2 regions of the Clostridioides sp. ES-S-0108-01 genome follow, and region 1 is predicted to be linked to the other one. Evidence: riboswitches for the same ligand, from Rfam matches in the RefSeq annotation. Region 1 holds a riboswitch; the other holds the start of a gene.
The links. Region 1 has a riboswitch for FMN ahead of ribD (bifunctional diaminohydroxyphosphoribosylaminopyrimidine deaminase/5-amino-6-(5-phosphoribosylamino)uracil reductase RibD). Riboswitches for the same ligand answer to the same signal wherever they lie in the genome.
Positions count from the first base shown of each region.

Region 1 (7,859 bases):
TCCAAATACCATATATGGAGCTATCCTTTCTTCACTTGCAATTGAGTGTCTAAGTTCTCTTAAAGCACTATACAACTCATCTTCTATTTCTAATGATTTTGTCATCACAATCTCTTTAAATTCTACTTTCACTTGTCCTTTTAAAACTTTCATAGACATCTCATTCAATCTTATAGTTGGAAAACTCCCTCTATTTCCATTACCTAGAGTCTCAACTAAATCTAAAAAACCATGAGAAACCAATGTGTTTATAAAATTCTTTAAGTCTTCGCTTGAATAGTCTCTCATAATGTTATATGTAGATAAAGTATTTAATCCAAGCTGTAAAATCTTTTTATTCTTAGAACCTCTAAGTACATCTACAATAGTAGTGACACCATAACTTCTTTTCATTCTAGCTACACATGAAATGACTTTTTGAGCATCCACAGTTTTATCTACTATTTCACCCTCTACTAAACAATTACTACAATTATTACAATTGTCTATATAATTTTCTCCAAAGTAATTTAATATTGCCTTTCTATAGCATGAATTACTGTAAACTAAGTCAATCATATATTGAAGCTTCTTATGTTGAAATAATTTTCTTTCAGGATTTTCAACTCCAATATCAATTAAATATTTTTGTATATGTACATCTCCTGGAGAAAATAAAAGCACACACTCACTTTTTTCTCCGTCCCTACCAGCTCTACCTATTTCTTGGTAGTAATTTTCTATACTTTGAGGCATATTGTAGTGTATAACCCATCTTATATTAGGTTTATCAATACCCATTCCAAATGCATTTGTCGCTACCATTATATCCACATTATCATTTATAAAGTCTTCTTGATTTTTACTTCTTTCGTTTTTAGATAAACCTGCATGATATTTTGACACAGATATATTTCTCTTAGATAACGCATTATATATATTTTCAACTTCCTTCCTAGTTGCAACATATATAATTCCAGACTCATTTTTATGATTTTGAATATAATCTAAAATATACTTATTTTTACTGGATGATTTTACTATATTTATTGATAAGTTCTCTCTATCAAACCCAGTTATATAGTAGTCTGGATTTTCTAAACACAATAAATTTATTATATCAGTTCTTACTTCTTCTGATGCTGTTGCAGTAAATGCTGTAATTATAGGTCTTTTAGGCAAACTCTTTATAAAATCAGAAATTCTTCTATAACTCAACCTAAAATCATGTCCCCATTGAGATACACAATGCGCTTCATCTATTGCAATTTGACTTATGTTGTTATTATTTATTAGCTCAAGAAACTCCTGAACATCTAATCTCTCTGGAGCAATATAGAGTATTTTATAATTATTTTTTCTAATATTATTTAATATTTCATTAAATTCTCTACTACTTAATGAACTATTTATAAAGGCAGCACTAATCCCCATAGCTTTTAAAGCATCTACTTGGTCTTTCATAAGAGATATAAGTGGAGAAATTACTATTGTTATTCCATCTAAAATCAATGCTGGAAGCTGATAACAGATTGATTTTCCTCCTCCTGTTGGCATTATAGCTAAGACATCTTTTTTGTTTAGAATAGAGTTTATTATAGATTCTTGACCCTTTCTAAAACTTGTATATCCATAGTATTTTGATAGTATTTCTAAAAGTTTTTTATTCATATATTTCTCTCCTAATTTAAATTAATTAGACTTCTTTTCTGATTATGTTCAAATTTTTATTGTTATATTCACAATCGTGGTATTCCAAAGTTTATACACATTCTATATTATATATTAACATATATTTTCAAAAAAATAGTTTGCAAATTAAAATAATTTATGATACATTCTAAGTATAAATTTAATACTTAATCTTCGGGGTAGGGTGAAATTCCCAATCGGCGGTATAGCCCGCGAGCTAAGGTAAAACTTGGTTGATTTGGTTAAATTCCAAAGCCGACAGTAAAGTCTGGATGGAAGAAGATATTTAATGAGTGTTTTTGTAGAACAATTTTGTTGTACATTTATTGAACAGTTATTGTAGATTATTCTAAACCCTGAGGATTAACTCAGGGTTTTTTGTTTAAAAAATATCTATTTAAACAGGAGGTGTACATATTGTGAATTTTGCGAATCAAAAAGAAAAAGATATTTATTATATGAAAAAAGCCCTTGAATTAGCTAAAAATGGAGAAGGTTTTGTAAATCCAAATCCGTTAGTTGGATGTGTAATTGTTAAAGATAATTACATAATAGGCAAAGGATATCATGAGAAATTTGGCTCTAATCATGCTGAAGTAAATGCTATAAACAGTGCTAAACAAAGTCTAAAAGACTCTACTCTTTATGTAAACTTAGAACCATGTTCTCATTATGGAAAAACGCCTCCTTGTGTTGATAAAATTATCCAAAATAAGATTAAGAGAGTTGTCATATCTACATTAGACCCAAATCCACTTGTTTGTGGTAATGGAGTAAAAAAATTAAAAAATAACAACATCGATGTTACTGTGGGGATATTAGAAGAAGAATCAAGGGATTTAAACGAGGCATTTTTTTATTACATAAAAAACAAAAGACCTCTTTGTATTGTAAAATCAGCAGTAAGCCTAGATGGTAAAATTGCTACAAAGTCACTAGAATCAAAATGGATATCTAATGAATCATCAAGGTATCTAACTCATAAATACAGAAATAAGTACCAAAGTATAATGGTTGGCATAAACACAGTTTTAAATGATAATCCTTTACTGACTTGTAGGCTTAATCAAGAAAAAGTATCTCATCCTACAAGAATAGTAATAGATACACACCTAAAATTGCCAGTTAGTAGTAATTTGGTTAAGGATAAAACCAGTAAAACTATAGTTTTCACATGTTGCAAAGACAGTAAAAAATTATCTATGTTAAAAGAAAATAATGTTGAAACTATAATTTCTCCTTCAAAAAATAACTTAGTAGATTTAGAGTTTGTAATGTATAAATTGGGAGAACTAAACATTGATTCTGTTTTAGTTGAAGGTGGTGCTACTCTTAATGACAATCTCTTTAGAAACAAGTTAGTTGATAAAGTCAAATTATTTCTATCACCCAAGATTATAGGTGGTAAAGATGCACCTACATTCGTTTCTGGAGAAGGAATAAACCGCTTGTCAGATTCAACACAGTTAGTAATCAATAACGTAACCTTAATAGATGGAGATGTTTTGATAGAATCTGATGTTTTAAATTAAATTTTGTGAATACATGTACATAGGAGGTTAGAATGTTTACTGGCATAGTAGAAGAAGTTGGGATACTTAGAAAAATTACTGCTAATGGTAAGAGTGGAAAAGTAACCATACTATCAAACAAAATATTAGATGGCACAAATCTTGGAGATAGTATAGCTGTAAATGGAGTTTGTCTAACTGTTTCAAATCTTGGAAAAAATGAATTTACAGCTGATGTTATGATGGAGACAATTCGTTCCACAAATTTAGGTTCATTAAATGCAAATGACAAGGTAAATCTCGAAAGAGCTATGAGTCTTTCTTCAAGATTTGGTGGTCACATAGTAACAGGTCATGTTGATTGTAGAGGAACTATTTGCAAGTTTGAAAAAGACGAAAATGCAGTTTTAGTAAGTATACGACCTGATAAAAAACTTTTATCATCAATGATACTTAAAGGTTCTGTTGCTATTGATGGTGTAAGTTTAACCGTATCATATTTAGATGATGAAATATTTAAGGTTTCTATTATACCTCACACTAAATTTAACACTACTCTCTTGACAAAGAATGTTGGGGACTTTGTTAATTTAGAAAGTGATGTAATTGGAAAGTATGTTAATAATTTTATGGTCAACAGCTGTAAAGAATTAAATTCTAATACTAATAACTATAAATCAAATATAGATAAAGATTTTTTATTTAAAAATGGTTTTTAAAAATAATAAGGGAGTGAATTACATGTTTAATACTATTGAAGAAGCTATCGAGGATATAAAAAAAGGGAAAATGGTAATCGTGGTTGATGATGAAAGCAGAGAGAATGAAGGAGATTTATTGATGGCAGCTGAAATGGCTACTCCTGAATCAATAAATTTTATGGCTACATATGGTAGAGGTCTAATTTGTCTACCTGCTACTGAAAAGAAATTTAAAAGTTTGAATATACCTCTTATGGTTAGAGAAAATACAGATACATTTCAAACAGCATTCACTGTTACTATAGATGGTGCAGATACTCTAACTGGTATATCTGCATATGAAAGAGCTGAAACTGTAAAATTATTCTGTGATGATAATGCTACAAGTAAAGATTTCAAAACTCCTGGTCACATTTTTCCTTTAATTGCAAAAACTGGTGGAGTTCTTGTTAGAGATGGACATACAGAAGCTTCAGTAGACCTAGCTAGACTTGCAGGTTTTAAAGAGGTCGGTCTTATCTGTGAAATAATGAAAGATGATGGTACTATGGCAAGAGTTGATGATTTAATGATTTTCAAAGAAAAGCATAATTTAAAAATCATTACTATAAAAGACCTTATAGAGTATCGTAAAATAAATGAAACTACTATAGAAAAAGTATCTAGTGCTTTTCTTCCAACAAAATATGGAAATTTTGAAATCATAGGATATAGAGATATTTATTCAAATGAAGAACATATTGCCCTTACTTATGGAAATATAAATGAAGAAAATACTTTAGTTAGACTTCATTCTGAATGTTTAACAGGTGATGTGTTCCACTCTTTAAAATGTGATTGTGGATTGCAATTAGAATCTTCTATGAAGAAAATTGTAGAAAATGGAAATGGAGTTTTAATTTATATGAAACAAGAAGGTAGAGGTATTGGTCTTTTAAATAAAATTAAAGCCTATAAACTTCAAGAAGAAGGTTATGATACTGTTGAAGCAAATTTAATGCTTGGTTTTGAAGAAGATATGAGAGATTTCTATATGGCTGCTCAAATACTAAAAGATTTAAACATAAAAAGTATAAACCTTTTAAGTAATAACCCTGATAAGATAAATCAGCTGGAAAAATACGGAATAAAGATTGAAAATAGAGTCCCTATTAATGAAGAAATTAATGACTTCAATAAGCTATACCTAAAAACTAAGAAAGATAAAATGGGACATCTATTAGATATTATATAAATAAGTTTATGAAGATATTTTTCTACTGAATAATTTTTACAATTACTATTAAATAATATTATAAATATAAATCTATAACATAAAGAAAATTGGAGGAAATAAAAAATGATATATGAAGGAAAACTTATTGGAAAAGATTTAAAAATAGGTATAATAAACTCTCGTTTTAATGAATTTATAACATCAAAACTTTTATCAGGAGCTGAAGACTGCCTTTTAAGACATGATGTTTCTCCAGAAAATATAGAAGTAGTTTGGGTTCCTGGAGCTTTTGAAATTCCTCTTATTGCTCAAAAAATGGCTAAGAGTGGTAAGTATGATGCTATAATATGCTTAGGATGTGTTATAAGAGGAGCTACTTCTCATTACGATTATGTATGTAGTGAAGTCTCTAAGGGAATAGCAAAGGTCTCTTTAGACAATGAATTACCTGTTATATTTGGAATTGTAACTACAGAAAATATTGAACAAGCTATTGAAAGAGCAGGTACAAAAGCTGGAAATAAAGGTTATGATTGTGCTATGAATGCATTAGAAATGGCAAACCTATTTAAGTCTCTAGATTAAATAATATCATTAATAAATATTAAAAATTAGTGTAAAGGATACAAAATACTAAGTACCAAAGGGAGAAACTATCTTTCTTCTTTTTGGTACTTAGTATTTTTAATTTAATCATATATACGTTCTTATCAAACAAATTGCATGTCCTTCTAAAATCATACATTATCCATCAAATCTACTTTTAAAAGCTTAAAATAATTACAAATATAACCAATTGATAACATACTCAACTCCAATTATTTTTTATTTATTGCTGCTTTTTAATTAAAGCATCTTTTATTCTATTTAATGCACCAATTACCTTACTATCGTCTTTATAGCTTCCTAAAATTATTCTCAAATGCCCTTCTCCACCTGGACCATAATTAATTCCATCGTTAATACAAACTTTAGCCTCGTCAACTAAATACTTTTGTATTTCTGATGATGTTCCAAGTTTTGATACATTTATCCAACCTAAAAATCCTGACTCCGGCATCTGCATAGATACATTAGGTATCTCATTGATTATCTTATATGCTTCTTGTCTTCTTTTATCAAAAACTCTTTCAAAATCCCCCATAAAGCTTCTATCTTTAAATGCTTCAATCGTTGCCATTTGAGCCACTGTATTAGTAGCACCTAATACTGTTACTGCTGCTCCATAGTATTTGTCCATTAATTTATCGCTACATAACATATATGCAACTCTAAATCCACTTAATCCCATACCTTTTGATGTTGAAAATATTGTTACTGTTCTTTCAAACATACCTTCTAATGAAGCTGGTGTTATTAATTCATTTTCAAAAGTAAAATCTTCAAATGCTTGGTCACATACTAATATTAAATCATTGTCTATAATAAATTTAGCTAATTTTTCTAAAGATTCTTTATTAAATACTGTAGTTGTTGGATTATTAGGATGGGTAAGAACTACTAACTTCGTCTTATTAGTTAATCTCTTCTCAAATTCTGTTATATCTATTTGATATTCATCTGATTCCTTTAACTCTACAAATATAGGAACTCCTCCCATTAATTTAGTATTTTGTATATTATTTGGATAGCATGGTGTTGGTATAAGAACCTCATCCCCTTCATTTATAAACGGTAACATTGAATAATAAAGCCCTGAGTCTGACCCAGGAGTTATTAATATATTTCTTTTAAAATCAACATCTAAATTATTTACTTCTTTTAATTTTTTTGCTATCTCAATTTTTAATAAATCATTACCTATAGGCGCTGTATAATGAGTTGACATATTACTTGATATCGCTAATGTAGCTGCATCTAATATATGTTTAGGTATACAGTAATCTGGGAAAAATGGATCTGCCCATCCCATTAAACTTACACCCTGCTCACCTAATTTTTGATAAGAATCGCCTACATCAGCTTTCTCTACACTTGAAAATAACCCACCCTCTAATCCTTGGAATACTTTTTTCATATGATTATACATTTTTATTCTCCTTTTTATTAAAACAAAGGTGCAAAATAAAATATTACTTTGCACCTAAATTCATTTTTAATTTTTAATTCCTTACTTATTTATATTAAATCTTTTATTTCAGATGCTGCTTCTTCATCTACTATTAATGTGAAGTTAGGATGTAATCTCAATAAAGATGATGGACATAATAAATCTAATGGTCCAAATAGTGTTTGCTTTAATATTTGAGCTTTGTGTTTTCCGTTTACTATCATTATTATATTTTTACAATGCATTATTGTTTTAGGTCCATATGTTACATAGTAATCAAATAATTTTTCTGGATCTCCACCTACAGATTTTGTTAATAGTTTAGCCATATCATCTGTTATATAAGTTGAAACAGCTCTTGTCTCTTCATCAAAAGAGTTAACTGTACCACTAAGATTTCCACAGAAGTGTCCATCCCAACCTAATCCCATTAATACCATGTCTATTCCACCATCGGCTTCTATCTTTCTATCAAAGCCTTGATAATTATTTTCATCTAACACATGTATTCTTTCTTCTGGTATTTGAGCTTCTCTAAAGTACATATTAGTTAAATTTCTTATAGTAACTCCAACCTTTTCGCCTTTTATTGGTATTTCATCGAAGTTATAATAATGTACATTTTCAAAATAAGGTTTATTCTTAACAAATTCAGTTAATATTTCGTATGTTCTTTTTGGTGTTTGACCTGCTGTTATAGAAAGGTTTAT
Region 1 is NZ_JADGMN010000003.1:63,947-71,805, reverse strand. It holds gene recQ (DNA helicase RecQ) at 1-1,650, opposite strand, end outside; FMN riboswitch at 1,838-1,959, shown strand; gene ribD (bifunctional diaminohydroxyphosphoribosylaminopyrimidine deaminase/5-amino-6-(5-phosphoribosylamino)uracil reductase RibD) at 2,091-3,203, shown strand; gene IR152_RS04135 (riboflavin synthase) at 3,236-3,901, shown strand; gene IR152_RS04130 (bifunctional 3,4-dihydroxy-2-butanone-4-phosphate synthase/GTP cyclohydrolase II) at 3,924-5,117, shown strand; gene ribE (6,7-dimethyl-8-ribityllumazine synthase) at 5,223-5,684, shown strand; gene IR152_RS04120 (pyridoxal phosphate-dependent aminotransferase) at 5,929-7,128, opposite strand; gene IR152_RS04115 (glucosamine-6-phosphate deaminase) at 7,218-7,859, opposite strand, start outside.

Region 2 (7,859 bases), on a different contig from region 1:
TTAGTAGATAAAACCTCTATCACAGCCTCTTGAAAAGATGCTGCTACATCTTCAACTACTATTTCTTCATTTTTCATTCTTTTTCCATTTAGGTAATTTAGCACAGAAGATTTTAATCCACTAAAACTAAAATCATAACTATCTTCTTCTAAATAGGCTCTTGGAAATTCTATAGCATGCTTATTTCCTTTTTTTGCTAGATTATCAATAATAGGACCTCCTGGATAACCTAAATTCATTGCTCTTGAAATCTTATCAAATGCTTCTCCAGATGCATCATCTCTTGTTTTTCCTAAAATTTCATACTTACCATAGTCTTTAACTTCAACCAAGTGAGTATGACCTCCAGATACTATTAATGTTATAAAAGGAGGTTTCAAATCCTTGTGTTCTATATAGTTTGCACTTAAATGACCTTCTATGTGATTTACTCCTACAAGTGGTATATTCAAAGTATATGCAAGTGCTTTAGCATAAGATAAGCCTACTAGTAAAGCTCCTACTAGTCCAGGACCATATGTAACTGCAATATGGTCTATATCATTAAATACTATACTTGCTTTATCTAAAGCTTCTTGAACAACTATATCAATATTTTCCACGTGTTTTCTTGAAGCTACCTCTGGAACTACACCACCAAATTTTTTATGTGTCTCTATTTGAGTAGAGATTATGTTTGAAAGTACTTCTCTACCATTTTTTAAAACTGATGCAGCTGTTTCATCGCAACTACTTTCTATAGCTAATGTTATTATATCACTCATAAACTCTACACCTCTTTTATTTGGTTCCACATTATAATTGCATCTTCTTTATTATCACTGTAGTATTCTTTTCTTATTCCATCCATTCTAAATCCATATTTTCTATATAAATTTTGTGCTATTTTATTTGATACTCTAACTTCTAATGTAATAGATGCAATATTATTATCTTTACATAAATCAACTATACTTTTTATCAACTTGTCCCCTATTTTTTTGCCTCTATAGTCACTATGGACAGCCACATTGTTTATATGCCCTTCATCAAGTATAAGCCAAATTCCCACATATCCAACAATTTTTCCATCTAACTTAGCTACTATATACCTTGCTACTTCATTAGACAACTCTTTTCTAAAAGACTCTTTCGACCAATAATCTTCAAAACAATTTTTTTCTACTTCAAAAACTTCATCTATATCTTTAACGGTCATTTCTTCTATTTTTATATCATCCACTATTAATTTTGTATTATCTTTCATTGTTTAACCTCTTCATTTTTTCATCATATTGTACTTCAGCTTGAGATTTTCTGATGTACATAGGATTTATTGTATAACAAGTATGTACATCTATATTTTTATTATATTTATTTAATGCCAAAGAACATAAGCTTCCTGCATTAGATACATTGTGAGATGGCGAAGATATTTTTATGTTTTTTATATTCTCTAGCCTATCTTTATATTTGTATACAGCTTCTCCAACTATTATAAATTCTTCATTACTTGATACAATTTCCTCTACTAAAGTATTAAACTCTACAACATCAACACCATCTAATTCTATAAGCTCTCCATTTTTAAACTTGTATTTAGCTGAATAAACTTGATTTTTCTGTGCATCTAATATACAACATATCTTTCTATCACAGAAATTCATGTTATTTGCTAGAGATTCTAAAGAATTCACTGCTATTATTGGTATATTATTTACATGAGCCATAGCTTTTACTGTGGCCATACCTATTCTAAGACCTGTAAACGAACCTGGACCTATACATACAGCTAACAAATCCATATCTTTTATACTTAAATCACTCATGCTCAACATATTTTCTATCATCGGCATAAGCTTTTGCGAATGAGTTTTTTTGTTGTTTACTGTAAATTCACATATTAAGCTATCATTTTCTACAACTGCTACACTTGCTGCCATAGAAGAAGTATCCATACCTAGTATTTTCATTATTTAGTCAACTCCTCAACTATCTCTTTATAAAACTCTCCTTTTGGAGTTAATATCATTTCTCTTCCTTCATCTTTGTATCTCAACTCTATATTTAAATATTCTTTTGGAAGTATATCTTCTATTAGATTAGCCCATTCTATTATACATATTCCTTTTGAGTTTACATATTCATCATATCCAATATCATACATCTCATCACTACTACCTATTCTATAAACATCAAAATGATACAAAGGTATTTTTCCTTCATATTCATTTATTATAGTAAATGTAGGACTTGTTATATAATCTTTTATCCCTAATGAATCTGCCAAACTTTGTGTCATTGTAGTTTTACCAGCTCCTAAATCTCCCACTAAACAGATAACGCTACCTTCTTTTAAAAGTTTACCTAATTTATATCCTATTTCTCTAGTTTTATTTTCATTTTCTAAATATATTTTTACCATCAATTCATCTCCATTTTGATATAATCGTCATGTGAATTTATATCACTGCTTAATTAATTATAGTATAAGGCTAGATGATTATAAAGTACTTCTATTTATCTTTTTTTATCTTTCACTATTGATAACTTATATCTACACCTTACATACAATCATCAATGGCAATTTTTACGTACTCTTTTGCTTTATAATTTTGCTTTAATGCTTCTTTGCATATTCTCTCAGATTGCTCTTTTACATACTTAAGGGACTTATAATTCTCTTTTACTGCCTCAATACACATTTTTTCCGTTTGATTTTTTATATACATAAGCATCTTCCCATTTTGTCTTACAATCTCTATACATATATCCTCCGTATAGTTATCTATGTAGAGTAACACGTCTTTAATATTATATCTTTTATTTAAATATCTTATAGCATTTATACATATTTCTTCTGTCTTATTATTAACAAATTGTATACTTCTACCATCTTGTTTAACAGCTTCTATACATATTTTGTCAGTTTGTTTATTTACATATTGTAATGCCATACCATTTTGCCTCACAGCTTCTATACACATTTTTTCTGTTTGATTTTGTACATATTTTAATGCTTTATAATTTTGCATAATAGCTTCTATACATAATTCTTCACTCTGTTCTCTAACATATGCAAGACACCTGCCATCTTTTTTAATTGCTTCTAAACATATACTTCTTGTTTGAACCTCCAAAGCCTTTAATACACTTACAACATCTATATTGGAAGAGTGTCTTATTGCTTTTACAATAAGTTCCTCTGTTTTATTTCGTACATACTTAAGTGCATTACAATCTTTTTTTATAGCTTCAAGGCATAGATATTCTGTTTGTTCTTTTACATATTCAAGTGCTCTATAGTTGTACTTTATTGCCTCTAGACATAATTCTTCGGTTTGACATTTTACATACTCTAGTGCCTTATAATTCTGCCTTATAGCTAAAATACACATACCATCAGTTTGATTTTCTATATTTTTTAATTCACGATAATCGTATTTTACCCTTTCCATATTTTCAATATATTCATTAGTGATATACTTTAAAGAATCTCCTAACTTTGTATCATAAATACCAATATGAATATTTTCCCAATTACTATTAAAATAATACCCTTTATCATCTAAAAATAGTTTTTTTATCTTTTTAGATAAGTTCATGAATATACACTCCTATCATTATTAAATTAGTTATTATTAAAAATTTGATTACTAATCTTTATATACATTTAATAATAACTTTACTTTTTGTTTATTATGAATTCGCTCTGTATATTGTAGATACCTTTTTCGTATTTTAATAGTTAATCGCTTTAATTCTTCCTTTATTTTAAAAATTAAATTTGTCTAAATATTTCTTATTTTATATACATTTTTTGATAAATTAATAAAGCCATAATATATTTAATATATCAATCACAGCATAGGACTGAAATTATAAATAAATTATGGCTATTCAATACATTTAATTTTAAAATCTTATATTTTCTTGTCTAATTATTTTTTTATTATATTACCCATTTTCTTATAAAGTGGTAATGTTGCTAAAGATATTATTACAGCTTTTAATACATTAAAGGGAGCTATAATCCAAATTACAAAAGTGAATAAATCATGAACTTGGGGATTTATAGCTGAACCTAGTCCTATTATAGCATTTAATCCCATAAATTGACCATAAAGTGGCATCATTACAAAATAGTTTACTAATGAACCAATTATAGTCATAACTATTGTACCTAACACAAAACCAATTAACACACCTTTTAAATCTTTACTTCTCTTATATGAATAACAAAGTATCATTACATAGGAACCACCAATTAATATATTTGCAAATTCTCCTATCCCTCCAGTTGTTGTTGCTGTTATTGCTTGTAACACATTTTTTACTACAACTATTCCAAATCCAACTAATGGTCCTAAGGACATTCCTCCAAATATTGCGGGAATATCTGATAGGTCAATTTTTAAGAAATCCGGAAATATACCTGGTATCGGTGCTTGAATAAACATTAATAAATAAGATATTGCAGATAAGATTGACATTACTACTAAAGTTCTTGTTGAAATCACATTATTTTTTTTTGCTGTGTTTTGCATAATTATTATCCTCCTAATCAATATATTTATATTTTTTAGGAAAAATAAAAAACTCGAAGACCCCATCTTCGAGTTTTTATGGATATAGTTTAAACAAACTAAAATAAACTTATTTATATTCCATAAATATCTTCTCCCATCCAGACTTTACTGTCGGCTTTGGAATCTCACCAAATCAACTACATAAGTAGTTCGCGGGCTATACCGCCGGTAGGGAATTTCACCCTGCCCCGAAGATCTTCTTTGATTTTTAATTTTCCTTACATCCTTATATTAGTTAATTTTTTAATAATTGTCAAGTTATTTTTTCTCATACACTACTTTACCATTTATTATAGTGTAAAGTACATTACTTTGAATTTCTAGTGGTGAATTATCCCAAATTACTATATCTGCATCTTTACCAACTTCTATAGAACCTACTCTATCTTCTATACCTAAAACCTTAGCTGGATTTATTGTAATTGATTCTATTGCTTTTTCTTCTTTCATACCATGTTTTACTGCTATACCTGCACATATAGGAAGATATTGAACTGGTATTACTGGGTGGTCTGTCATTATGCATACATCTAGACCTGCATTTGAAAGTATCCCCGCAGTATTAAATGTCAGATTTCTAAGTTCAAATTTAGACCTTTCTGATAAAGATGGACCTACTATCACAGGAAATCCTTCTTCCAACAATTCATCTACAATAAGATGACCTTCTGTACAATGATCTAATGTAAGTTTTAAATTAAATTCTTTTGCAATTCTCATTGCTGTAAAAATATCATCAGCTCTATGAGCGTGTGCCTTGAAAGGAATTTCTCTCCTCAGAACAGGTATTAAACTTTCCATTTTTATATCATATTCAGGTTTTTCACAGTCTTCGTCATCATGACTTTCATACATATCAATATCTTCTAGATATTCTTCTGCTTTTTTTATGTTTTCTCTAAGTAAGGCTGCTATAGCCATTCTAGTTTGAGGAGATTTATCATCCTGACCATAACAGCTCTTTGGATTTTCTCCAAAAGCTATTTTAGATGCAACTGGATTTTTTATTACCATTTTATCAATTCTTTTTCCATACGTTTTTATAGCTATACATTGCCCACCCATAACATTTGCACTTCCAGGAGTTGTACAGACAGAAGTTATGCCACCTTCAAAGGCTTCTTTAAATGTTCTATCCATTGGATTAATTCCATCTATAGGATTTAATTGTGGTGTTATTGGGTCAGTCTCTTCATTTCCATCGGCTCCCTCAAACCCTATACCATCTTCCCATAAACCTAAATGAGTATGAGCATCTATAAATCCAGGAAACACAAGTTTATTACTAGCATCTATTACCTCCACATCTAAAGGCGCTATCAAATCTTCTCCAATTTCTATTATTTTTCCTTCATCTATAATGATGTCTCCATGAATTATCCCATTTGTTATGGTGTTTATTTTACCATTTTTTATAAAAATCATTCATTTTCCTCCTGATTTTCAAGACTATTGTACTTCTTTTTAACATTATTTCTTACAACACACTTTTAAAATTTTTTAATATTTGTACCTTCTATGAATTTCATTTGCAGACATAGAGTTCAAGCATTATAATCATATATAAACTTATCTATTTTTTCATTGATAAGGCTACTCTTTTTTTGTTTAAGTCAATTCCAATCACTTTTACATCTACTATATCACCTACTGTAACAATACTCATAGGGTCTTTTACAAAACTATTACTCATTTCTGATTTATGAACTAATCCGTCATTTTTTATTCCAATATCTACAAATGCACCGAAATCTACAACATTTCTTATTGTACCTTTTAAAGTCATACCTTCCTGTATATCTTCAATTTTTAAGACATCAGTTCTCAGTATAGGTTTTATACCTTCTTCTCTTGGGTCTCTTCCTGGCTTCTTGATTTCAGCTATGATATCTTTTAATGTAACTTGCCCTACTTCCAGTTTTTCACTTAATTCTTTCAAACCAATCTCTTTTATTTTTTCATCTATTTCTTCTATATTTTTATTCTTTACATCATCTAAAGAATATCCAATTATCTCAATCATTTTTTTACATATCTCATAACTTTCAGGATGCACACCTGTATTATCTAGTGGATTTTTGCCCTCTAAGATTCTCATAAATCCAGCACATTGAGTAAATGCTTGAGGTCCTAGTCTTTTTACCTTTTTCAATTGTGCTCTTGATGTAAAATCTCCATTTTCTTCTCTATATGCTATTATATTTTTTGCAATAGCCTTACTTATTCCTGCAACATGTTCTAGTAGAGAGTATGATGCTGTATTTAAATCTACTCCAACACTATTTACAGAATCTTCAACAACTCCATCTAGTACTTCTTCTAATCTCTTTTTGTTTAAATCATGCTGATATTGACCCACGCCAATACTTTTAGGGTCTATTTTTACAAGCTCTGCCAATGGGTCTTGTAATCTTCTAGCTATAGATATAGCTCCTCTTATTGATACATTTATATCTGGATGTTCTTCATTTGCAAGTTCAGATGCTGAATAAACAGATGCTCCAGCTTCACTAACTATAACATATTGCACCTCTCTATCTATATCTTTTATCATTTCTGATACAAAAGTCTCCGATTCTCTGGATGCAGTTCCATTCCCAATTGAAATTATATCTATATCGTATTTTTCAATCAATCCTTTTAAAACTTTCTTTGCTCCTTCTACATCATTTTGAGGGTCTGTTGGATATACGGTTGTATAGTCTAGTAGTTTACCATTTTTATCTACTACAGCTATTTTACATCCAGTTCTAAATGCAGGGTCAAATCCCATAACTACTTTGTCTTTAACTGGCGGTTGAAGTAATAAACTTTTAACATTCTTTCCAAATACACTTATAGCTCTTTCTTGAGCTATTTCTGTTAAATGATTTCTTATTTCTCTTTCTATAGATGGAAAAATTAATCTTTTATAAGAATCTTCTATTGAATTTACAATTTCTTCTTTATTTTTGAAATTTTTATCATTTACATATTCATTTATTATGTAATTTAAAACTTTATCATTATTTATTTCTAACTTAACCTTTAAGAAATTTTCTTTTTCTCCTCTGTTTATTGCCAAAACTCTATGTGGAGCCATGCTTTTTACTGCTTCACTATAGTCATAATACATATCATAAACCGATTTCTCATCAGTAGAACTTTTACTAACTATCATTCCTTCTCTTAAAGCCAATTCTCTTATATATTTTCTAATCTTAGCATCATCTGAAACTAATTCTGCAATTATATCTCTAGCACCTTTTAACGCATCTTCAACAGAAAGAACTTCTTTCTCTTCATCTATAT
Region 2 is NZ_JADGMN010000023.1:41,612-49,470, reverse strand. It holds gene tsaD (tRNA (adenosine(37)-N6)-threonylcarbamoyltransferase complex transferase subunit TsaD) at 1-764, opposite strand, end outside; gene rimI (ribosomal protein S18-alanine N-acetyltransferase) at 770-1,246, opposite strand; gene tsaB (tRNA (adenosine(37)-N6)-threonylcarbamoyltransferase complex dimerization subunit type 1 TsaB) at 1,236-1,952, opposite strand; gene tsaE (tRNA (adenosine(37)-N6)-threonylcarbamoyltransferase complex ATPase subunit type 1 TsaE) at 1,952-2,404, opposite strand; gene IR152_RS16585 (DUF4116 domain-containing protein) at 2,544-3,584, opposite strand; gene IR152_RS16580 (ECF transporter S component) at 3,921-4,526, opposite strand; FMN riboswitch at 4,651-4,768, opposite strand; gene IR152_RS16575 (amidohydrolase) at 4,827-5,993, opposite strand; gene IR152_RS16570 (Tex family protein) at 6,142-7,859, opposite strand, start outside.
Region 2: another riboswitch for FMN. It lies ahead of IR152_RS16580 (ECF transporter S component); the one in region 1 lies ahead of ribD (bifunctional diaminohydroxyphosphoribosylaminopyrimidine deaminase/5-amino-6-(5-phosphoribosylamino)uracil reductase RibD).